4 regions of the Shewanella sp. SM73 genome follow, and region 2 is predicted to be linked to each of the others. Evidence: predicted binding sites of a transcription regulator. Region 2 holds the regulator's gene; each other region holds the start of a gene.
What was found. Region 2 encodes sigma-54, which starts transcription at its own class of promoters, with help from an activator protein. Its sites were predicted from a motif close to GTTGGCACGNNNNTNGNNT; they were not measured.
Positions count from the first base shown of each region.

Region 1: a site for sigma-54 is predicted at 1,411-1,429, ahead of flgF (flagellar basal-body rod protein FlgF). Genes of this name have one in related genera too.
Region 3: a site for sigma-54 is predicted at 1,454-1,472, ahead of flgB (flagellar basal body rod protein FlgB). Genes of this name have one in related genera too.
Region 4: a site for sigma-54 is predicted at 1,871-1,889, ahead of flhA (flagellar biosynthesis protein FlhA). Genes of this name have one in related genera too.

Region 1 is NZ_JAKKRY010000011.1:10,685-16,780, forward strand. It holds gene flgE (flagellar hook protein FlgE) at 1-1,292, shown strand, start outside; gene flgF (flagellar basal-body rod protein FlgF) at 1,466-2,209, shown strand; gene flgG (flagellar basal-body rod protein FlgG) at 2,220-3,008, shown strand; gene flgH (flagellar basal body L-ring protein FlgH) at 3,020-3,694, shown strand; gene L5M51_RS15075 (flagellar basal body P-ring protein FlgI) at 3,706-4,797, shown strand; gene flgJ (flagellar assembly peptidoglycan hydrolase FlgJ) at 4,815-5,957, shown strand; gene flgK (flagellar hook-associated protein FlgK) at 5,998-6,096, shown strand, end outside.
Region 2 is NZ_JAKKRY010000020.1:13,898-19,993, reverse strand. It holds gene L5M51_RS20525 (KpsF/GutQ family sugar-phosphate isomerase) at 1-409, shown strand, start outside; gene kdsC (3-deoxy-manno-octulosonate-8-phosphatase KdsC) at 409-960, shown strand; gene lptC (LPS export ABC transporter periplasmic protein LptC) at 957-1,517, shown strand; gene lptA (lipopolysaccharide transport periplasmic protein LptA) at 1,504-2,058, shown strand; gene lptB (LPS export ABC transporter ATP-binding protein) at 2,055-2,786, shown strand; gene L5M51_RS20500 (RNA polymerase factor sigma-54) at 2,894-4,372, shown strand; gene hpf (ribosome hibernation promoting factor) at 4,401-4,688, shown strand; gene ptsN (PTS IIA-like nitrogen regulatory protein PtsN) at 4,691-5,134, shown strand; gene rapZ (RNase adapter RapZ) at 5,131-5,985, shown strand; gene L5M51_RS20480 (HPr family phosphocarrier protein) at 5,972-6,096, shown strand, end outside.
Region 3 is NZ_JAKKRY010000011.1:4,240-10,335, reverse strand. It holds gene flgD (flagellar hook assembly protein FlgD) at 1-574, opposite strand, end outside; gene flgC (flagellar basal body rod protein FlgC) at 599-1,015, opposite strand; gene flgB (flagellar basal body rod protein FlgB) at 1,018-1,422, opposite strand; gene L5M51_RS15035 (CheR family methyltransferase) at 1,566-2,405, opposite strand; gene L5M51_RS15030 (chemotaxis protein CheV) at 2,506-3,426, opposite strand; gene flgA (flagellar basal body P-ring formation chaperone FlgA) at 3,632-4,339, shown strand; gene flgM (flagellar biosynthesis anti-sigma factor FlgM) at 4,415-4,738, shown strand; gene L5M51_RS15015 (flagella synthesis protein FlgN) at 4,741-5,166, shown strand; gene L5M51_RS15010 (LPP20 family lipoprotein) at 5,294-5,746, opposite strand; gene L5M51_RS15005 (FlgO family outer membrane protein) at 5,743-6,096, opposite strand, start outside.
Region 4 is NZ_JAKKRY010000011.1:40,474-46,569, forward strand. It holds gene fliR (flagellar biosynthetic protein FliR) at 1-593, shown strand, start outside; gene flhB (flagellar biosynthesis protein FlhB) at 612-1,742, shown strand; gene flhA (flagellar biosynthesis protein FlhA) at 1,925-4,024, shown strand; gene flhF (flagellar biosynthesis protein FlhF) at 4,036-5,418, shown strand; gene L5M51_RS15225 (MinD/ParA family protein) at 5,423-6,096, shown strand, end outside.

The DNA.
Region 1 (6,096 bases), on a different contig from region 2:
TTGCTAATGCGAACACCATTGGCTTTAAAGAGTCCCGTGCTGAATTTGCGGATGTTTACGCTAATTCTATTTTTTCAAATGCTAAAACTGCTGTCGGTGGTGGTGTTGCGACGAGCCAAGTGGCACAGCAATTCCATCAAGGTAGCTTACAGTTGACGAATAACTCCCTTGATATGGCGATTAAAGGGGGTGGCTTTTTCGTTACTGCCTCTGAACTGGGTACATTAGACCACTCGTTTACCCGTGCTGGAGCATTTAAGGTCGATAAAAATAATTACATGGTTGATTCTGCTGGTAATTATTTGCAAACTTTCCCAGTGGATAAAGATGGGAACTCGACATCAGTGAGTTTAACGACGGCTAAGCCGGTACAAATACCAGACACTGCAGGTAGCCCTGTAAAGACTGAGAATGTTACTTTACAAATGAACTTAAATGCTAAGGAAAGTGCACTCGACCCCGCGGCATTCGATCCTCTAGATGCAAAAACCTACAATAACGTTACATCAATGACAATTTATGACTCACTCGGTGAGCCACATATTATGACCACTTATTTTGTTAAGCCCAAAGATGGTTCGTACAATGGTGAGAACAATTGGGTAGCTTACTATGCTGTTGATGGAAAACAAGTCGATCTAGCCGGTCCTGCTGGTACTTATCAAACAGATACCACTGGCGATGGTACACCTGATGCAACGGGCACGGCTCAAACTGCTGGTGGTTGGAAAGGCTCTGTCCTCAAGTTCAATTCTGTTGGTGTCTACACTGGTAGTGATCCTGCTATAGTCAAGACTGAGGCTTTGGGCGTCAGTGGTGCGGGTGTTTTAGGGCCAGGTGCCGATGGTACTCAAGAGTTGACTGTGAAGTTTAATGCCCCAACGCAATATGCGGCTCCTTTTGGTGCAACTGAGTTGACGCAAGATGGTACGACTGTAGGCCGCTTAACTAACGTTGAAATCGGCGAAGATGGTTTAGTGACCGCGAGTTATTCTAATGGTTCAACCGTGCCTTTAGCACGGGTTGCTTTAGTTCGTTTTGCTAACGAACAAGGTTTAACGCAAGTGGGTAATACGTCGTGGAAAGCCAGTTTAGCTTCAGGTCCTGCGTTAGCGGGTGAGGCAAATAGTGGAACTTTTGGTAGCATCAGTTCATCTGCGTTAGAGCAATCGAACATTGATTTGACGACTGAACTGGTTGATTTAATTTCGGCGCAGCGTAACTTCCAAGCGAACTCCCGTACGCTTGAAGTGAACAACACGCTGCAACAAACCGTATTACAAATCCGCTAATCATTACTTTATTTAACTAAGTGTTGCCGCCAGTGGCAACACTTAGCCTTTATCCTGCCGTCAAATCACTTCATTTTCATATTTTTCAATTCTATCAGTAAATTAAACGTTATTTTTTGTTGGCATGATGCTTGCTTGGATATTGTCATGTAGAAAATTTGACGGAGCAGTCTGTGGACAAATTCCTTTATGTCGCCATGAGTGGCGCTAAGCAAAATATGAATGAGCTGGCACTCCGTGCGAACAACTTAGCCAATGCTAATACCGATGGTTTTAAATCAGATATGGCGCAGGCCAGATCGATGCAAGCCTTCGGTGAAGGGTTGCCTTCAAGGGTGTTTGCGATGACAGAATCTCCGTCAGCTAATTTTCGCTCTGGTCCGATAAAAACCACTGGACGGGATCTCGATGTTGCCATTAAAGGCGATGGCTGGTTTGCCGTTCAGGCGAAAGATGGCAGTGAAGCTTATACCCGTTCAGGTAGTCTCAGTTTCGATGCGACGGGCATGTTGTATAACGACAGAGGCAATCCAGTAATGGGGGACGCTGGCCCGATAGTGCTGCCATTACCTATTGATAAAGTGTCAATTTCACAGGATGGCATAGTGTCTGTTCGCCCTCAAGGGGCGACTGCTGAAGTGATAGAAGAAGTGGCGAGATTGAAGTTAGTCAATCCCGGCAATGCGCAGATGATGCGTGGTGAAGATGGATTATTTCGACAAATGTCAGGTGAAGCAGCACCAGCTGACCCTTTTGTCGCAGTTGAAAGTGGCGCGGTAGAGGGTAGTAACGTTAACCCTGTTGATGAAATGGTGTCTTTGATTGATCTTCAGCGCCAGTTTGAATTGCAAGTCAAGATGATGAAAACCGCGGAAGAGAATGATCGCGCTTCATCTTCATTAATGCGTATTAGTTAGGAGATAGATTATGCATCCGGCGTTATGGATTAGTAAAACTGGCTTAGACGCACAGCAAACTGATATTTCAGTGATTTCAAACAACGTAGCGAACGCTAGCACTGTGGGCTACAAAAAAAGCCGCGCAGTATTTGAAGATTTACTCTATCAAACAGTTAACCAAGCGGGTGGTGTTAGTGCATCTAACACTAAGCTACCCAACGGATTAAACATAGGTGCGGGTACGAAAGTCGTCGCCACTCAAAAAATGTTTACTCAGGGTAACATGCTGACGACGGATAACTCACTGGATCTCATGATTGAAGGTCCTGGATTTTTTGAAATCCAGCTCCCTGATGGAACCACTGCTTATACTCGAAATGGTCAGTTTACCTTAGACGATACGGGTCAGATTGTGACGCCAGGTTCTGGCTATTTGCTACAACCCGCGATCACTATTCCTGATAATGCGACCAGTATTACCGTTTCAGCAGAGGGTGAAGTTTCAGTAAAAACGCCGGGTACCGCTGAGAACCAAGTCGTGGGTCAGTTGACTATGACGGATTTTATTAATCCATCGGGTCTAGATCCTATGGGACAAAACTTATATACGGAAACTGGTGCGAGCGGCACGCCAATTCAAGGTACCGCTTCGTTAGATGGCATGGGTGCTATTCGTCAAGGCGCCTTAGAAACCTCTAACGTGAACGTGACCGAGGAACTGGTGAACCTTATCGAAAGTCAGCGCATTTACGAGATGAACTCCAAAGTGATTTCAGCGGTAGATCAGATGCTGTCTTATGTGACTCAGAATTTATAGAGGCAAACATCATGGCTAGATATCTTGTGTTGGCCGTCGCGTTATTGCTTGCAGCCTGTAGCTCGACGCAAAAGAAACCCCTTGCGGATGATCCCTTTTACGCGCCGGTATACCCAGAGGCGCCGCCGACAAAAATTGCCGCAACTGGCTCTATTTATCAAGACAGCCAAGCATCTAGCTTGTATTCGGATATACGCGCCCATAAAGTCGGTGACATTATCACTATCGTATTGAAGGAATCGACTCAGGCGAAGAAGAGTGCAGGCAATCAGATCAAAAAAGGCTCAGACATGAGCTTAGATCCCATCTTTGCTGGTGGTAGTAATGTGTCCATTGGCGGAGTGCCAATTGATTTGCGTTACAAAGATAGCATGAACACTAAGCGTGAATCGGATGCGGATCAGAGCAATAGTCTAGATGGCAGTATCTCGGCAAACGTGATGCAAGTGCTGAACAACGGCAGCTTAGTGATCCGTGGTGAAAAATGGATTTCAATCAATAATGGTGATGAGTTTATTCGTGTCACTGGTCTCGTTCGCTCGCAGGACATTAAACCCGATAACACTGTCGATTCAACGCGAATGGCTAATGCCCGTATCCAATACAGTGGCACCGGCACTTTCGCAGATGCTCAAAAAGTGGGCTGGTTAAGCCAGTTCTTTATGAGCGACTGGTGGCCCTTCTAAGGAGTCGTATCATGAAATATAAACTGGTGTTAGCCGTTGCCATGCTAGTGTTTTCTCTACCTAGTCAGGCTGAACGAATTAAAGATATTGCCAATGTGCAAGGTGTGCGTAGTAACCAGTTGATTGGTTATGGCTTAGTGGTCGGTTTACCGGGAACGGGGGAAAAAACCAGTTATACCGAGCAGACCTTTATGACTATGCTCAAAAACTTTGGGATTAATCTTCCTGACAACGTCAAACCGAAAATTAAAAACGTTGCAGTGGTAGCCGTACACGCGGATATGCCTGCCTTTATCAAACCTGGTCAAGATCTTGACGTGACGGTATCTAGCTTAGGCGAAGCCAAAAGCTTACGCGGTGGCACCTTATTACAGACCTTTTTGAAAGGGGTAGACGGTAATGTGTATGCCATAGCCCAAGGTAGTTTAGTGGTGAGTGGTTTTAGTGCCGATGGTTTAGATGGTTCAAAGGTGATTCAAAATACGCCAACTGTAGGTCGTATACCGAATGGCGCGATTGTTGAGCGTAGTGTAGCAACCCCATTTTCAACTGGCGATTATTTGACGTTTAACCTACGTCGTTCGGATTTCTCTACTGCGCAGAGAATGGCCGATGCGATCAATGATCTATTAGGTCCTGATATGGCGCGTCCTTTAGATGCGACGTCTGTTCAGGTAACTGCTCCACGTGATGTATCACAACGGGTCTCCTTTTTAGCAACGCTTGAAAACCTTGATGTTGTTCCCGCAGAGGAATCTGCCAAAGTGATCGTTAATTCACGTACTGGAACCATAGTGGTTGGGCAAAACGTACGCTTACTCCCTGCGGCGATTACCCATGGCGGCATGACTGTCACGATTGCGGAGGCGACACAGGTTTCGCAGCCTAACGCGTTGGCAAATGGTCAAACAACCGTCACGAGTAATAGTACGATTACAGCAACAGAAAGTGACCGCCGTATGTTTATGTTTAATCCAGGCACTACGCTGGATGAGCTGGTTAGAGCGGTTAACTTAGTCGGTGCAGCCCCTTCAGATGTGTTAGCAATACTTGAAGCGTTAAAAGTGGCAGGAGCTTTGCATGGTGAACTTATCATCATCTAATTTCTGTCGGGAAAATCATGGAAAAGCTTTCAAGTTCATCACATTTTCTTGACCTGGGCGGGCTAGATTCACTCCGCGCCCAGGCTCAGAAAGATGAGAAGGGCGCCTTGAAAAAGGTCGCCCAACAATTTGAAGGTATTTTCGTGCAAATGCTGATGAAAAGTATGCGCGATGCCAATGCGGTTTTTCAGTCTGATAGTCCACTCAATAGCCAATACACTCAGTTTTACGAGCAGATGCGCGATCAGCAGTTATCGGTCGATTTATCTGACAAAGGTGTATTGGGCCTTGCCGATATGATGGTGCAGCAACTCTCTCCCGAAACAAGTCATTTCACGCCTGCATCGGTATTGCGTGACGATGGTGGCATGAAAATGCTCCACGACGATAAAGCGCTTAATGTGCCTATGCAGAGTTCAGCCGCTCCTGTGGTTGAACCCACAGTTGTAAATCATGGTGTGCCGGCTGCTATCGCTCGGCCTGTATTTGAACCGGATAGAGCTGAAGATGCCAATTCATCAATGGACATTGATACGCCTAATCGTTCACTGGCTATCGATACGCCTAAGCCGAGCTGGAGTGAACAATCACTTTCAGTGGTAGAACCTGTGATTAGCGGCCAAGTTTTGCCGACGGCAGCATTTAGGGAAACCCAAAAGATTGTCAGGTTTGGTAGTCGAGAAGAATTTTTAGCGACCTTATATCCACATGCTGAAAAAGCCGCAAAAACATTAGGTACCCAACCAGAAGTATTATTGGCGCAATCGGCACTGGAAACTGGCTGGGGACAAAAAATCGTCCGCGGCAATAACGGTGCGCCGAGTCATAACCTATTCAACATTAAAGCTGATCGTCGTTGGTTAGGCGATAAGGCTAACGTCAGTACCTTAGAATTTGAGCACGGTGTTGCTGTCCAGCAAAAAGCTGACTTCCGAGTTTATAGTGACTTTGAGCATAGCTTCAACGATTTTGTGTCCTTCATTGCCGAAGGTGAACGTTATCAAGATGCGAAGAAAGTGGCCGCTTCCCCAACTCAATTCATCCGAGCTTTGCAGGATGCGGGTTATGCCACTGATCCTCGATACGCTGAAAAAGTCATTAAAGTGATGCAGTCGATCAGTGAAGAACTGAAATCAATTCTGCCAGGAGAAGACAAATGATGAATCTTACAACCCTGTTTGTTCATAGGAGTGTCAACTAATGGCCGTTGATCTACTGAATATAGCGCGAACTGGGGTGCTTGCCTCCCAGTCGCAACTGGGTGTTACCAGTAATAACATAGCTAACGCCAATACCGCT
Region 2 (6,096 bases):
CGGCGGTGCATTAGGACGTAAGTTGCTGTTAAAAGTCAGTGATGTGATGCACAGCGGTGATGACTTACCGCTCGTCAACCACGATATTTGCATCACAGAAGCCCTGTACGAAATCTCCAAGAAAGGCTTAGGCATGACGGCGATTATCGATGATCAGCGCAAGCTGGTTGGTATCTTCACCGACGGTGATTTACGCCGCGTTATCGATGCCGAAGTGAATTTACGCACGACGCCCATTGCCGATGTGATGACCCGTAACTGCGTCACGATCACGGATAATGTATTGGCCGCCCAAGCGCTGCAAGTGATGGACTCAAAAAACATCAACGGATTAATTGTTATCGATAAAGATCGCCATCCTATCGGCGCTCTTAACATGCTAGACATGGTTAAAGCAGGAGTCATTTAATGCCACAGCAAGGATTTTACGGCCCAATCAGTGATGATGTGTGGCAACGCGCGCAAAAGATTAAACTGTTGATTTGTGACGTCGATGGGGTGTTTTCCGACGGCCATATTTACTTGAGCAATAGCGGCGAAGAGCTCAAAGCCTTCCATACCCGTGACGGTTATGGCGTGCGCTCACTCCTCACCAGCGGTTTCAACCTCGCCGTGATCACAGGACGTCAATCCAAAATCGTTGAAAACCGTATGACAGCCCTTGGTGTTACCCATATTTACCAAGGCGTAGACAATAAGTTCGAGCCCTATGAAGCATTGCTCGCACTTTATGGTGTCACCCCAGAAGAAGTGGCTTATATCGGTGATGATATTGTCGATCTCCCCGTGATGAATGTCGTCGGTTTAGCGGTCAGTGTTGCTGACGGCCACCCCTATGTACGCCAACACGCCCATTTTGTGACTACGCTCAATGGTGGCCACGGTGCACTGCGTGAACTCACAGATCTGTTACTCCTAAGTCAAAATAAATTCACTTCGGCCCATGGAATGAGTATATGAGTCGTGTGACACTCGCAATTATCGCTTTTTTTGGAACTGCACTAGCGCTTTACTGGCAGGTCCAGAACAAACACAGCGGTGATTCCGATAACAGAGTAAAAGATCAAAATACCCCAGATTTCATCGTTGAAGATCTGCGCAGTGTTGAGTTCAATGAGCAAGGACTAGTGAATAGCCGTGTGACGGCGAAACACATGGAACATTATGATTCAACGAATCAAACTTTCTTTACTCAACCTGTTTATCTTGTTTATCCAGACCAAGGTAAAGCACAATGGCAGCTCAGGGCAGATCAGGGCAAGCTAAACAAGGAAACTGGCAAGGTTGTATTAGAAAATAATGTTATTATCGATGCCATTAGCCCAGAAGAACCGATTCAGACCTTGTCCACCAGTTATCTGGAACTCGATCTCAACACTATGATAATGACCTCTGACCGTACCATTTACGTCACAGGGAAAGATTTTAATATTCAAGGCCAAGGCCTTTATGCCGACCTCAACGCGCAAGAAGTGCAATTGACCAGTCAGGTAGTAGGAACATATGAAGCAAAATAACGTATTACTTGCCAGCCTAATGCTAATTATGAGCATGAGTGCTTTCGCGAAAGTCGGCGACTTAAAGCAAGAAGTCAAAATTAAAGCTGTGAGCCAAACTGCGGATATCAAAAACAACCAGATCATCTTCTTTGGTCCGGTGGAAGTTACCCAAGGCTCAATAAAAATCCAAGCAAATGAACTGCGTGCATTTTCCGCTGAAGGTGAAAATAGCAAAACTTTGGTCGCCACAGGCAACCCTGCTACGTATAGCCAGATATTAGACGATGGCCGTCCTGCATCGGCTAGCGCGAAAGAAATTCGTTACGATATGGCAAGCCGCACCTTAACGCTGAAAGGTATGGCGTCATTAGATCAAGCGGGTAGCCAAGTTACAGGCAATTTAATCCGCTATAACATGATTCAACAGAAATTGATGGCCGAGAGTACTGGCAGTGGTGACGATCGCGTGATCACTATTATTCAGCCTGAAAACTATCAAGATGATGCTAAATCAGACGCTCCGGCGGATAAACCTGTAAAAAAGCAGGACTCTAAATGACCCAAATCACCTTAAGAGCACAAAATCTGGCGAAAAGTTACAAGAGTCGCCAAGTGGTTAAAGACGTCAGTCTGACGGTAAAAACCGGTCAAGTCGTTGGCCTACTCGGTCCAAACGGTGCAGGTAAAACCACGACCTTTTACATGGTTGTCGGGCTAGTGAAGAGCGATAAGGGACATATCTTTATCGACGATGATGATTTAACCGCAGATCCTATGCATCTGCGTGCCCGCAAAGGCATAGGTTACTTACCGCAGGAAGCCAGTATCTTTCGTAAGCTAACTGTTCATGACAACATCATGGCCGTACTGCAAACTCGTAAAGAACTTAAAAACGAAGAACGAGAAGAAGAACTAGAACATCTGCTCGAAGAGTTTCATATCACCCACATCCGTGACAGCCAAGGCATGTCATTGTCGGGTGGCGAACGTCGTCGCGTCGAAATTGCGCGGGCTTTAGCCGCTAATCCTAAGTTCATTTTGCTCGATGAACCGTTTGCCGGCGTCGATCCTATTTCGGTTATCGACATCAAGAAGATTATCGAACAACTCAAAAGTCGCGGCCTTGGCGTACTGATCACAGACCATAATGTCCGCGAGACATTAGATGTATGTGAACATGCTTATATTGTGAGTCACGGAAACCTGATTGCCGAAGGAACTCCAGCAGAGATCTTAGACAATCAGCAAGTTAGGGCTGTGTACTTAGGTGAACAATTCAGGCTATAGTTAATCGAGCGAAGCCAATGGAGGCAATTTATACCGCCATTGGGCTTCACTCAAGATAATAATAAGCGACCTCATCCAACAATAATAACGTAGGGATCAGCGGTAACATGAAAGCGTCACTCCAGCTCAAACTGGGTCAACAGTTAACCATGACGCCACAACTACAACAGGCTATACGTCTGTTGCAACTGTCGTCATTAGAACTGCAGCAAGAGATCCAGCAAGCATTAGATTCTAATCCCCTTCTCGAGCTGGAAGAGGATCAATTCGACGCCACTAAAAACCCTGTAAACCAAACGCTATCCGATACGGATTTCAGTGAATCTAGCACTCTGCCACCAGAAAAAGACAGCTCCACCATAGACACGGCAGAGTCGCTAACCAAAGAATCCATGCCCGATGAGCTCCCCATGGACACCACATGGGATGAAGTGTTTACCGCCTCCCCAAACTCAGGCCCCGGCGGTAGTCGTGAAGACGATATGCCCTTCCAAGGCGAGACCAGTGAAGGGTTGTACGAACACTTAGAATGGCAAAAAAACCTCACGCCGTTTTCTGAAACCGATTTAGCCATTGCCACCGCCATTATTGATGCCATCGACGATCAGGGCTATCTCACCCAAAGCACTGAAGAAATTCTCGAAGCCATGGGCAATCCTGAAGTTGAGCTTGACGAAGTCGAAGCCGTACTCAAGCGTATTCAGCATTTTGATCCCATAGGCGTTGCCGCCCGCGATTTAAGTGAATGCCTGCTGATCCAACTGTCGCATTTCGCCGCTGATACTCCCAACCTAGAAAACGCCCGTATGCTGATCAAAGATCATTTAGATCTGATCGCCGCCCGAGACTTTAGGTTATTGATGCGTAAGACTAAATTAAAAGAAGATGAATTAAGGGATGGTATAGCACTTATCCAAACCCTCAATCCTCGCCCAGGTTTGTTGATCACGCCCAATAATGACGAATACGTTATCCCAGATGTGTCTGTGTCGAAGAAAAATGGCCGCTGGGTTGTTGAGCTTAATCCTGACTGCATGCCCAAAATCAATGTAAATCAACATTATGCTTCTATGGCACGCAGTACCAAAAACCAAGCCGATAGCCAATTTATTCGCGGCCATCTGCAAGAGGCTAAATGGTTTATTAAGAGCCTAGAAAGCCGTAACGATACTTTGCTTAAAGTTGCTAATTGCATAGTGCAATATCAGCAAGGTTTCTTTGAGTACGGTGAAGAAGCCATGAAGCCTATGGTGCTTAACGATATTGCCGAAGCGGTAGAAATGCATGAGTCCACCATCTCACGGGTCACAACTCAAAAATACATGCATACCCCTAAGGGACTTTTTGAACTAAAATACTTCTTCTCTAGCCACGTCGGTACTGACGATGGTGGTGAGTGCTCATCCACAGCAATCAGAGCCTTTATAAAGAAACTGGTGGCAGCGGAAAACCAGAAAAAACCATTAAGCGATAGTAAGATGGCACAACTTCTGGCAGAACAAGGGATCAACGTAGCCCGCAGAACCATTGCGAAGTACCGAGAGGCTATGCTTATTCCACCTTCTAATCAGCGTAAAAGTTTATAACCTACAGTGGATATCGGAGGACGTTTCTATGCAAATAAACCTAAGTGGACACCATGTCGAAATTACCGAATCGTTACGTGCATATGTAGAAGAAAAGTTTTCAAAACTTGAACGCCATTTCGAACAGATCAATAATGTGCACGTTGTGCTCAATGTTGAGAAAATGCAACAGATTGCCGAAGCGAGAATAAACCTCATAGGTGGTGAAGTTTTTGCTACTTCAGAGCATGCTGACATGTATGCCGCTATAGACGCCCTGATTGACAAGCTTGACCGTCAGGTTATTAAACACAAAGAGAAGTTAACAAAACACTAATAATGGAACTTTGTACCATACTGCGGCCGGAGTGCACTACCTGCGCCACTCCGGGCAGCAAGAAAAAGGTACTGGAACTCATCAGCGACTTAGTCGCTGCCCAGTACCCGACCCTCTCATCTCAAGAGATATTCGAAAGCCTAGTGGCGCGCGAAAAGATGGGGAGCACAGGTATAGGTAACGGCATCGCCATTCCACATGGTCGACTAGCCGATATAGATCAGCCCATTGCCATACTAATTAAGTGTGAAGAGCCGATAGCATTTGATGCTATCGATAAGCAACCTGTTGATATTTTATTTGCACTACTGGTGCCTGCAGACCAATGTCAGCAGCACTTAAGTACCTTGTCTTGCATGGCCGAAAAGCTGAGCGACAAGCAAATATTAAAGCAATTACGCAAGACGCATGATGAAACGGAACTCTATCAGGTAATCACTGGATGAAACTGGTCATAGTGTCGGGCCGCTCAGGCTCAGGCAAATCTGTCGCCCTTAGGGTACTCGAAGATCTCGGCTATTATTGTGTCGATAACCTTCCCTTGCCATTGATTGGCAGTTTGCTTGAGCAACTCAAAGGCAGTAACGATCTCGTCGCCATCAGTGTCGACGTGCGTAACATGCCTGAGCAGGATAAGGTCTTAGTAAAACAACTCGCTAGCCTACCTCCAGATACTGAGTTAACGAGCTTCTTCCTTAACTCCAGCGATAAAATTCTGCTCAAGCGTTACAGCGAAACCCGCCGTTTGCATCCTTTGTCGAAGAGCCGAGTGTCTTTGCAAGAAGCGATAAAGCTGGAGGGGAAACTGCTCGAGCCTATGTCAAAACTGGTCGATCACTACATAGATACGTCGAATCTGAATATCTATGATTTAAGCGACCAAGTCAGACAAATTCTCCTTGGTAGTGTCGATAAAGAACTCGTGATCAACTTCGAGTCCTTTGGCTTTAAGCACGGAATGCCCACCGAAGCAGACTTTATGTTCGATGTACGCTTTCTGCCCAATCCCCACTGGGAGTTGGCGCTGCGGCCATTGACTGGCTTGGATGAACCCGTAGCTGAGTTCTTAAATCGCCAACCACTGGTCAATAAGTTCATCTGGCAAATCGAAAATTTACTGGAGACTTGGCTGCCGCACCTCGAGCGTAACAATCGCAGTTATTTAACTGTGGCCATTGGCTGCACAGGTGGACAGCACAGATCGGTTTACGTCGCAGAGCAATTGGCCAAACGCTTTAGTAACGGTAAACATAAAGTGTATGCCCGTCATCGAGAGCTCAATAATGCCAAAGCTTGAACGTCAGATAACTATCTGTAATAAGCTCGGTTTACATGCCCGTGCCGCCACTAAGTTGGTGGTACTGGCTTCCGAGTTTGATGCGACCATCACCTTAATCCAAGGCGATAA
Region 3 (6,096 bases), on a different contig from region 2:
CATCTTTATCGAGGCCATCCCAGTTAACATCGACATTTCCCCCCTTACTGCCATCAACTTTAAAGGTGGTCACAACTTGGCCTTTCTCATCCTCAACACGTACAGTAACTTCAGGAATTTTAGCTGGCGTGCTAATCACACCTTTTATTGTTGGGCTTTCAGCTGAAATGTTACCTGTATCAGTTGGGATCAACACCTTGCGACCAACAAGTCCTGATGCCTGTAATGCTTGGCTTGATGTCATAACACCGTTTAAATTAACGATTTCCTTATTCAACTTAGTAATACCATCAACCGTCGAGAATGATGCCATCTGCGCAATCATTTGGTCGTTGTCGACGGGCTTAAAGGGATCTTGCATCGATAACTGTTGGCTTAATAACGAGAAAAAGTCATCTTGAGTTAACTGCTGGCTTTTGGCTTCCGGTACTATTGAATCTTTTGGCAAACGTATGCCATCAAGAAACGGATTACCCGTTGAGCTGGTTGATGAATTCGTCGTAACGGCATTTGGCTGACTCTTATTTTGAGCCGTCTGCGCCGACGCTTGGTTAATTTGATTAATGAGGCTCACAGCTTACCTCCTAAGTAACACATGTTATTTACCCATCCCAAGTGTTTGTTGCAACATAGACTTAGCTGCTTCAGCGACTTGAACATTCATTTGATATGAGCGCGAAGCAGAAATCATATCTGCCATTTCTTCCATGACATTAACATTCGGTTTATAAATAAAGCCGTCCGCATCCGCCATTGGATGATCGGGCGAATATTCTTTCAGTAGTGGTTTATCACTTTCTACAATGCCTTTTACCGCAACGCCTTGAGAAGCTTGTTGCTGACTTTGGGCTTTAGCCATTTCGGCTTCAAAAATGGGATGACGAGAACGATAGGTCTTATCTACACTACTCGAGACGGAATCCGCGTTGGCTATGTTGCTCGCGGTGGTGTTTAGCCTGACCGATTGAGCAGACATTCCCGAGCCAGCAACATCAAATATGCTAAATAAACTCATGATTAATCCCCTCTCAACGCTTTCTTCATGCCACTAAACTTACTATCTAAAAAACCTAGCGACATTTGATATTCAAGTGCATTTTGCATGAATGCCGATTGTTCCTGTTGGATATCAACAGTATTACCATCACCGGTATCGGGTTGATTTGGCACACGGAACTTAACAAATTGCCCAGTCAACTCCGCAAGCCCAAAATGCTTATCTGGCTCTTGCATTTCAAGACTATTTCGCTGCTGCTGTTGGCCTCGAGCGGCCTGCATTGCCGCAGAAAAATCAACATCGCGGGCTTTGTAATGTGGCGTATCTGCGTTAGCGATATTGCTTGAAATGACTTCTGCCCGCTGCGCTCTAATACCGAGAGTGTATTGATGCACACCCAGTGCATTATCAAAATTGATCGCCATAAAATTGCCTCCTCGTGTTCTCACGAAAATAAAGCAATTCATGTGCCAACATCAGGAAAATTTTGAGAATAACAATAAGGATGAGCAAGTGATGGGTAAAAAATTACCGACAATTGTCGGTAATTTTCTTTAGAGCGGCTGAGTTAAGTCTTTTTCTGGTAATAAATGCCAGGGTTACAACGAACCATATCAAACTCGTCCGTTAAACCAGCGATAGATTCTGATGCACCGAGAAATAAAATCCCTTTGGGATTGAGAGCGGCAGCGAATTGCCGCAAAATTTTTGCCTTTGCCTCTGGTGCAAAATAAATCAGCACATTGCGGCAAAAGATAATGTCGAACTTGCCAAGTAGACTATAACTCTCAAGCAAATTATGCGCTCTAAAGTTCACCAACCGCTTCACATTATCCTTTAACTTCATATTGCCTGAAGGTAATGCATCAAAAAACTGACGCTTACGTTCTTCAGATAAACCACGCGCTAATGCCAAACTATCGTACTCGGCATTTTTGCAGCGTTCTAACATGGAAGGAGATAGATCCGTTGCTTGAATCGAAGCACTACCAGCCAAGGCACCAGGCTTCTTCTGTTGATACTCAAGAATAGTCATAGCCAATGAGTACGGCTCTTGGCCTGACGAGCAAGCCGCAGACCAAATTTTGAGCGGACGCCCCAGACGACTGTATTCAGGTAGTAGGACATTATTCAACAACTCAAATGGATAACGATCACGAAACCAGAGAGTTTCATTGGTCGTCATAGCATCGATCACTTCAGCTCTGAGCGCACGCTCAGTAGGCTTCATCGAATGCTTAACCACATCAGATAAGGATGGCAGGTTATATTTGCCCATCAAAGGAGCAAGACGACTGCGCACAAGATATTGCTTATTTTCACCCAGTACGATGCCGCTGTGTTGCTCTAAGAACAACCGAAATTGATTATATTCAGCCTCAGCGAGTGATTTATTTGGCACATTCACATCCTAAATCCTATAGCAAGCACCAAAATCAGTGCGAAACCATCATGTTATAAAGTCGAGATTATAGCGTAAAGCGTATCTAGGTACTAACCTACAGCAATTACAAACTTAAATGCTTATTCACAGCAGCGGCCAGTTCGTCAGGATTAAACTTAGCGATAAAGTCATTAGCCCCCACTTTTTGAACCATTGCCTGATTGAATACACCACTTAACGAAGTATGCAGTACCACTTTAATATGCTTAAGCTTAGGATCATCTCGGATTTCAGCGGTCAAGGTGTAGCCATCCATTTCAGGCATCTCAATATCAGAGATTATGAGGGGGATCTCATCGGCCACATTATCCATCTCTTTGGCGATCTCTTTAAGCTTATCTAATGCTTCGCGACCATCTTTTGCGGTATCAATTTGTAAATTCAATGACTCGAGTGAACGAATAATTTGTTTACGCGCCACGGCAGAATCATCAATAACCATAATATGATAATGCTGAGTTCTGTCGAGGGTCAGTTTTTCATTGGCTTCTTCACTGATAGCCGTTTTAACTGGTGAAATCTCATCTAAGATTTTTTCCACATCGAGAATTTCAACTAATTCACCTTCAATTTCAGTCACAGCTGTCAGATAAGAATAACGGCCAGCACCTTGCGGCGGAGGCATAATCGCTTCCCAATTCATGTTGATGATCCGCTCAACAGAACTGACCAAGAAGCCTTGAACACTGCGGTTATATTCAGAAATAATGATGAAACAGTTTTCAGTGCTTGCTAAAGGTTTTCCCCCTGTTGCCGCACTCAAATCAATCACTGAAATGGTTGTTCCACGAATATGAGCAACACCCTTCACATAAGGATTAAGTTTAGGCAAAGTGGTCAGTGGTGGACACTGCAGTACTTCTTTCACCTTAAACACGTTAATCCCAAACCGTTGACGACCGTTTAATTTAAAAAGCAGCAATTCTAAACGGTTTTGTCCAACGAGCTGGGTTCGTTTGTTGACTGAATCAAGAATACTCGACATAACTCTGCCTTGTTGTTCTGTTTATGTTCGGCCCTATAACTCAGTTGAGTATAGGCATATTAATTGCTTACGTCTTATCTATCGATAAACATAGTCGAAACTGAGTCAATCTTCTGACAGTGATGCAAATTATTATTACAGTAGTCAGCTTCGAACTTAATAAAAGTATAGGTGCATTCTGGCGTTACAAGCTAGTCTCTTCATTATGAAAGTAAATTTAGTCTGTTTTTTTAGTCTTTTCCCCCTCTTCATGCCCGCTTTAGCGAGTGCAGAGCCTATTGTCCCCACCGTATCGGCAATCTCAGAATTAGCTAAAGCGCTTATTTCAGAAAAAATATCCGTTCCAGAAAATGCCAAAGTAAATATTTCGCCACAGATGGTTGACGCAAGAATGCTGCCGTCACAATGTTCGTCTCCAATGAAAGTTGAACTGGCTAGCGATAGGGAAATTAGCCGTAATAACACCTTAAAAGTCAGCTGCGATACACAAGACTTAGCTTACCCTTGGCAAATCTATATCTCGGTTCGGGTGGATATCTTATTCCCCGTTGTTGTCTCAACCGAAATCTTAGCACCAGGCGAACTCATCTCTCCTAGTCAAGTAGAAGTCCGTTACATTGAACAAAATAGCTTGAGAGGTGCCGAATTCGATGACCCGAGTAAATTGGCTGGCGTGCGAGTAAAACGACGAGTAGCAAAAGATAATCCCATATTAAGCAACAACTTATGCTTCGTTTGTAAAAATGATTCGGTATCTATCTACGTTCGTTCTGGCTCATTCGAGCTCAAAACAGTGGGCGAAGCCCTACAAGATGGCAATAAAGGTGATCGGATCAGAGTCAAAAATAGCAGTTCAAACAAAGAACTAGATGCTATAGTCACAGGCATTGGCGAAGTTGAAGTAAGAATGTAAAATAATCTAAAGCTTTTTTGTAAGCTGCCGATACCCCAGTTAAGAAATCCCGTACACACGACGCTGGAGCCTAAAATGGCAATTGATATTAGCAAACTCAACACTGCAACGACTGCGCAAGTTCGTTCAGGTGCAACGAAAACGAGCAGCGATCAATCTGCTCAAGTTGCTACAAAATCGACAACACCACAAAGAAGCGACTCTGTGGTCATTACGGCCCAGGCACAACAACTTCAAGGAGCTCAGACTAAAATGGCTAGCCTTCCTGAAGTTGATCAAAAGAAAGTAGCAGAAATCAAACAAGCTATTGCCGAAGGTCGCTATAAAATTGACCCAGAAAAGTTGGCTGCCAATATTGCAAGTTTTGAAGCCGAACTTAATGACTTAAATAAAGAGTAACTATGACTGAAATAGCTAAACTGGTAGATCTACAACACGCCCATTTGGCTGTTCTTAAGCAAATCATACTCAAGGAAAAAGGCGCTTTGGTTGACCAAAACGCCGATTTACTGCTTTCCCTTGCTAACGAAAAATCGCAATGTCTGAAAGAACTAAAGACTAATGATGATATTCTGGCAAAACACAGTGATAAATCGCTACTCACTCAGCAAGTCGAACTCGTGCATAAAATGGCCGAGATCAAAGACGCATTGACTGAATGCAAAGAATTAAACGAACAAAATGCCAGTTTAATTGAGATGAATTTAGCGAGTTTAAATCGCTTTGCTCAAGCTTTACAAGCCAGTAGAAACGCCTCCAGCCTCACCTATAACGATAAAGGCAAGACCTCGACTATCTCAAGTTTAGGCAATGATTTAAAGGCCTAACAAGCGCATCACTCCCACTTAGCATTCCCTTTTCTAAGCTCTGATTAGATCTTAATGTCTTGTACAAAAAGAAAAGCCGCGTTAATACGCGGCTCAATACATGCTGTTGAACATACATTCAATAACGCTAGAAATACGTCACTTCCTTCACTCGTTGTGGACGGTTCTGTTGTTGATAAAGCGCCCAAACCTGTGAAAAATCAAGTTCTAACTCAGTCACATAATGCTCGCCTGCTGGATAACTCTTAACGACTCGTGCGCCGCGGATCACGCCAGAAACTGACGCTTTGACATTATCGTCCGTCAACATCCAATCACTAACACTGCTGTTTGCCGTTATTTTCTGCCCATAAACTTGTTCCGCTAATTCACGATAAGCCACAATTTTTGATGCCTGCATAGCCATCAACACTCTTTGTGATTGCTCTTTAGCCGGTTGAGTCGCTAAGGGCGCATATCCTATAGCCGTTAACTTAGGAAAACTCGGCGGCGGCACATCTTCCCATTGCACATATCTATCTTTAGCAGCGCAGCCAGTTAGCATTAGCCCCGTGATAAGTAATAAAAGGTAGTGTTTCATTTTCCATCTCCTAAGACACGTACTTCATTCATGCCCGGACTCGCCTGACGATATAAGATGCCATTTTGTGACACAATTTGCTCCGAAGGCTGCATGTAGTTTGCCAACTCTTTTTGAGTCACAAAAGTTTGAGATGCCGATACCACGCGATTGTTACTAATGTTCACAATCCGAGTATTGATCGCCATACCATTGGTTACTACGCTCATAGTCGAAACGACAAGATGCTCAACAGGAAGATCTTTCGACAATTTTTGCCAATCTCGCGTCAAAATAAAATCCCCGTCAGATGTGACTCTCAAGCCATCAGCTAAGTTTAAATCCACCACATTAAACTGAAAGCTATGGAG
Region 4 (6,096 bases), on a different contig from region 2:
GCGCAGTATTCATCACGGCGCAGCAAATTATTATCGGTGTTGCCATGGGGTTTGTGACTCAAATGGTGATGCAAGTCTTTGTGCTCACTGGACAGATCATTGGTATGCAGACCAGTTTAGGCTTTGCCTCTATGGTTGACCCTGGTTCTGGCCAACAAACACCCGTTATTGGTAACTTTTTTCTTTTATTGGCGACATTGATTTTCTTAGCTGTGGACGGCCATCTTTTGATGATCCGTATGCTAGTGGCAAGCTTTGAAACTTTGCCGATTTCTAATCAAGGCTTAACACTGACAAGTTATCGATCGCTGGCTGATTGGGGGTCGTATATGTTTGGTGCGGCACTCACTATGTCGATATCTGCGATTATCGCCTTGTTATTAGTCAACTTGTCCTTCGGGGTCATGACCCGCGCCGCGCCACAATTGAATATTTTCTCTATTGGTTTTCCGATCACTATGATTGGTGGACTGTTTATTCTGTGGTTAACCCTAACACCGGTAATGGCACACTTCGATGAAGTATGGTCGACGGCTCAAGTGCTGCTTTGCGATATGTTAGCGCTCCAATGTAACGCTGATGGCTTGATATGATGGGATTAGGAGAAGCCCATGGCTGAAGAGTCAAGTGATGAACGTACAGAGGAACCCACGGGGAGGCGTCTAGAACAGGCGCGAACAAAAGGACAGATTGCACGTTCGAAAGAACTTGGAACTGCAGCGGTATTAATTTCGGCAGCATGTGGGTTTTATATGCTAGGCCCAAGTTTGGCCATTAGCCTAACTCGGGTGTTTGAAATTGTATTTACCATGGATAGGGCGCAAATTTTTGATACGAATGAAATGTTCAAAGTGTGGGGCGTTGTTGCGAGTGAAATAGCCTGGCCCATGGCTAAAATTATGCTACTGATTGTGGTTGTTGCGTTTATCGGTAACGTCTCTCTTGGAGGGATCAATTTTTCGACCCAAGCTATGATGCCAAAAGCCAGTAAAATGAGTCCCCTTGCTGGTTTTAAACGTATGTTTGGCGTACAGGCTCTGGTTGAACTCACCAAAGGTATTGCAAAATTTTCGGTAGTAGCGTTTTCTGCTTATTTTTTATTAAGCTTCTATTTCAATGACATTATGTTGCTGTCTAGCGACCATCTTCCAGGTAATGTTTACCATGCATTAGATTTGTTGGTTTGGATGTTTATCCTGTTATGTTCCTCGATTTTATTTATTGTCGTCATCGATGTGCCGTTCCAAATTTGGAATCACAACAAGCAACTTAAGATGACCAAACAAGAAGTAAAAGATGAATATAAAGACACTGAGGGTAAACCTGAGGTGAAAGGGCATATACGGCAGATGCAACGTGAACTAGCACAAAGGCGTATGATGGCTGAAGTGCCAAATGCCGATGTGATTGTCGTTAACCCTGAGCATTTTGCCGTTGCGATTAAATACGATGTGCAGCGCTCTGCGGCTCCCTTTGTGATAGCGAAAGGTGTTGATGATGTGGCCTTTAAAATACGTGAGATTGCCCGCGCGCACAATATTGCGATTGTCTCGGCCCCACCACTTGCAAGGGCGATTTACCATACGACTAAGTTAGATCAGCAGATCCCTGAAGGTTTGTTTACTGCTGTCGCACAGATTTTGGCTTATGTATTTCAGCTGCGCCAATATCAAAAAGGACGCGGCCGTAAACCTATTCCTGTCCCACTCAATCAACCTATACCAGATGAATTGAAATATTGAACCACTAGTCTCAGATGGTAGTCATTGGTAAAGCTGATGATGTCGAGTTCATTTGTTTTTTATGGCTAATTTTATGTATATCAATCAGTCACAGTACATATCTTTCCTTCATTAATGGCTTTAATCTTGTTGGCGCGTTTTTTGCTTCATGCTATTACACGTCAAAGTTTAGGTTATAGCGAATGGATGTTAAAGCGACTCTTGGTCAAGTAAAACAAATTAGGCTCAGCACTTTTAAAGGCATTGGCACGCCGGTGGTTGTGCTTGCTGCATTGGCCATGATTGTTTTACCTATCCCTCCATTTCTATTAGACATACTCTTTTCATTCAACATTGCGTTAGCTCTCATCGTATTGCTGGTGGCTATTTATACCGATAGACCCTTAGATTTTGCTGCCTTCCCAACTGTGTTACTGGTGGCGACGTTATTACGCCTTGCGCTCAACGTTGCCTCTACTCGTGTGGTTTTACTTGAGGGTCATAATGGCGGTGATGCCGCGGGTAAGGTGATTGAAGCCTTCGGTTCTGTGGTGATCGGTGGTAACTATGCCGTTGGTCTAGTGGTATTTATCATTTTGATTATCATCAACTTTGCGGTGGTGACTAAAGGTGCAGGTCGTATCGCAGAAGTCAGTGCCCGCTTTACCTTGGATGCTATGCCTGGTAAGCAAATGGCAATCGATGCTGACTTAAATGCTGGAACCTTAAATCAAGACCAAGCGAGAATACGCCGTGCCGAAGTGACCCGTGAAGCCGATTTCTATGGTGCGATGGACGGTGCGTCCAAATTCGTTAAAGGGGATGCGATTGCCGGTATCATGATCTTAGTGATCAACATCGTAGGTGGTTTTATCATAGGGATTGTGCAGCATGGCTTAAGTTTCTCTGAAGCGGTTGAAATTTATACCTTACTGACTATCGGTGATGGTTTAGTGGCGCAGATCCCCGGTCTATTATTGTCAATCGCCGCAGCCTTGATGGTGACTCGTCAAAACGAGTCGGGTGATATGGGCCAAATGATGATGAGTCAGATGTTTGACAGTCATAAGTCATTGGGTATCGCCGCCGGAGTCCTGTTTGTCATGGGTATTGTTCCTGGTATGCCGCACATGGCGTTTTTAAGCTTTGCCTTTATGACAGCTGGTGCAGCTTATTTTGTTTATAAACGAAATGAAAACAAACGTCTTAAAGCGCTAGAACAAGTGAAATCGGGTCCAATAGAAAGACAAGATAAAGAGCCTAAAGAGCTAGGTTGGGACGATGTACATCATGTGGATACTATTGGTCTTGAGGTTGGATATCGTTTGATCCCTCTGGTAGACAAGGGCCAAGGTGGCGAGTTACTAAGCCGCATTAAAGGTGTGCGTAAAAAGTTGTCTCAGGAATTAGGCTTCTTAGTGCCCGCGGTGCATATTCGCGATAACTTAGATTTATCACCTAATGCGTATCGCATTTCATTAATGGGCGTCGTCGTCGGAGAGGCAGATATTCGTCATGATTGCGAATTGGCGATCAACCCTGGTCAAGTTTATGGCAAACTCGATGGTATCGAAACGCGCGATCCCGCCTTTGGCCTGGAAGCTGTATGGATCGCCCCTGAGTTACGTGAGCACGCACAAACACTAGGTTATACCGTCGTCGATGCCGCCACTGTTGTTGCAACTCATATTAGTCAATTACTCACAAATAACGCTGCTAAGTTGTTAGGTTACGAAGAAGTGCAACAACTGATGGATATGCTTGCGAAACACTCACCTAAGCTGGTTGATGGCTTTATTCCAGATATCATGCCACTAGGACATGTCGTAAAAGTGATGCAGAACCTATTAAATGAAGGGGTTTCAGTTAGAGACTTGCGTACTATAGTGCAAACTTTGTTAGAATATGGCACTAAGAGCAATGACACTGAAGTCTTGACTGCCGCTGTACGTATCGCTTTGAAACGTATGATAGTTCAGGAAATCTCAGGCCCAGAGCTCGAAATCCCCGTCATTACTTTGGCGCCAGAGTTGGAACAGATGTTGCATCAGTCAATGCAAGCAACCGGTGGTGATGGTCCTAATATTGAACCCGGTCTTGCAGAACGCATGCAGCAGTCCCTTGCCGATGCGGCTCAGAAGCAAGAAATGGTCGGACAACCCGCCATATTGTTGACGTCAGGTATGTTACGCGCGACGCTGTCACGTTTTGTTAAACATACTATTCCTAATCTCAGAGTCATTTCATATCAAGAAATACCTGATGAGAAGCAAATACGTATCGTATCTGCAGTCGGCCAGTAGAGGACGCATAAGTGAAGATTAAACGATTTTTTGCCAAAGACATGCGCGCCGCACTGGCCCAAGTGAAAGAAACACTCGGCTCAGATGCCGTCATTATGTCAAATAAAAAAGTGAACGGTGGCATCGAAATTGTCGCTGCCGTTGACTATGATGAACCTAAAGCGAAAACTGCAGCCACTGCGCCAGCACCGACCTTTATGGACGTGAGCGACGACCTCGTGTCCCTAGGTGCTAAGCAGCCAGTTCGTGTAGAAACTCGCGCTAAGCCAGCCGCACCAGCAGACTCATTACAAGCCTTACTTGAGAAGCAGCAAAGCCGTTTGAATCAACAGATGTCCCATCAGCAGGCGGATGCCGAATTACCTGCATGGGCCAAAGGGTTACAAGCGCCAGCCGCAGCGAAGCCCGAACGTCGTGATCCTCCGGCGACGTTTGACAAGAAACCGCAAACCTCTCAGAAGCAAACTGCCGATATTGAGGCCATGCGTGATGAATTAGCCTCTTTGCGTAATTTACTGACACATCAAGTATCCTCCTTGATGACGGAACATAAAAAACGCATCGATCCCGTCGGTGCTATGCTCGAAGCCAAATTGCTTGAGGCTGAATTCTCCCCTGCGGTTGCGAATAAATTAGCCGCGCTGAGCCAGCATTATACGCCGGCTGAATTAGTCAGAGCATTACCACAAAGTCTTGCGAATATGCTTGATAATCAGGGCGATGACATTGTTAAGCAGGGCGGAGTGGTTGCATTAGTTGGTCCTACTGGGGTTGGTAAAACAACGTCATTAGCTAAACTTGCTGCCCGTTTTGCGGCACATCATGGTGCTGAACATGTTGCTTTAATTACCACAGATCATTATCGCATCGGAGCCTATGAGCAATTAGCAACTTATGGCAAAATAATGGGCTGCCCAGTAAAGCAAGCTCATGATCTAAATGAATTAGAGCAAATTCTCTATCAGTTTAGGAATCGCAAGCTAGTATTGATAGATACGGCTGGCATGGGACAGCGAGATATGCGCCTTTACCAGCAACTTGATAATTTAACTGCAAATAGCAGGATACCTATCCGCAGTTATCTGGTACTGTCTGCGACAGGGCAGCGCCGTGTGCTGCAAGATGCAGTCAATCATTTTAAACGCATTCCCCTATCTGGTGTCGTTCTCACAAAACTCGATGAATCTGTGTCGTTAGCAGGGGCATTAAGTGTGTTGATCCAAAACGGATTACCATTAAGTTATATTACTGATGGACAAAGAGTTCCTGAAGATATGAAAGTTGCGGATACCCTAGATTTAGCCCAGCAGGCACTCGCAGCGTTAGATAGTACAGAACAACAATCATTACAAGACACAGCGTGGTCAGATAATATGGCCTGTGCATTTGAGTAGATTTATGACCCTGGATCAAGCAAGTGGTTTACGTATGATGAATCAACCCTATAACGAAAAAGTGAAAGTAATCGCGGTCACTGGTGGCAAAGGAGGCGTGGGTAAAACCAGCGTTTCTATTAATACTGCTGTGGCATTAGCCGAAAAAGGCAAGCGTGTTTTGGTACTTGACGCTGACCTTGGCTTAGCAAACGTCGACGTCATGCTGGGTATTCGTGCCGAGCGTAACCTCTCTCACGTGCTCTCTGGTGATGCAGAGCTTGACGATATTATCGTGCGTGGTCCAAAGGGGATAGGCATAGTTCCAGCCACCTCAGGAACACAGGGGATGGTGGAATTAAGCCCTGCACAACATGCTGGATTAATCCGAGCATTTAGCGAGATGCGGACTCAGTTTGATATTCTAGTCGTAGATACAGCGGCTGGGATCTCGGATATGGTGCTCAGTTTCTCACGTGCTTCGCAGGATGTGCTAGTCGTTGTTTGTGATGAACCTACTTCTATTACCGATGCCTACGCCCTGATTAAAATTCTCAGCCGTGAGCATGGCGTGTTCCGTTTTAAAATAGTTGCCAATATGGTGCGTAGTTTACGCGAAGGTATGGAATTATTTGCTAAACTCAGTAAAGTGACCGACAGATTTTTAGATGTTGCACTTGAATTAGTCGCCACGATTCC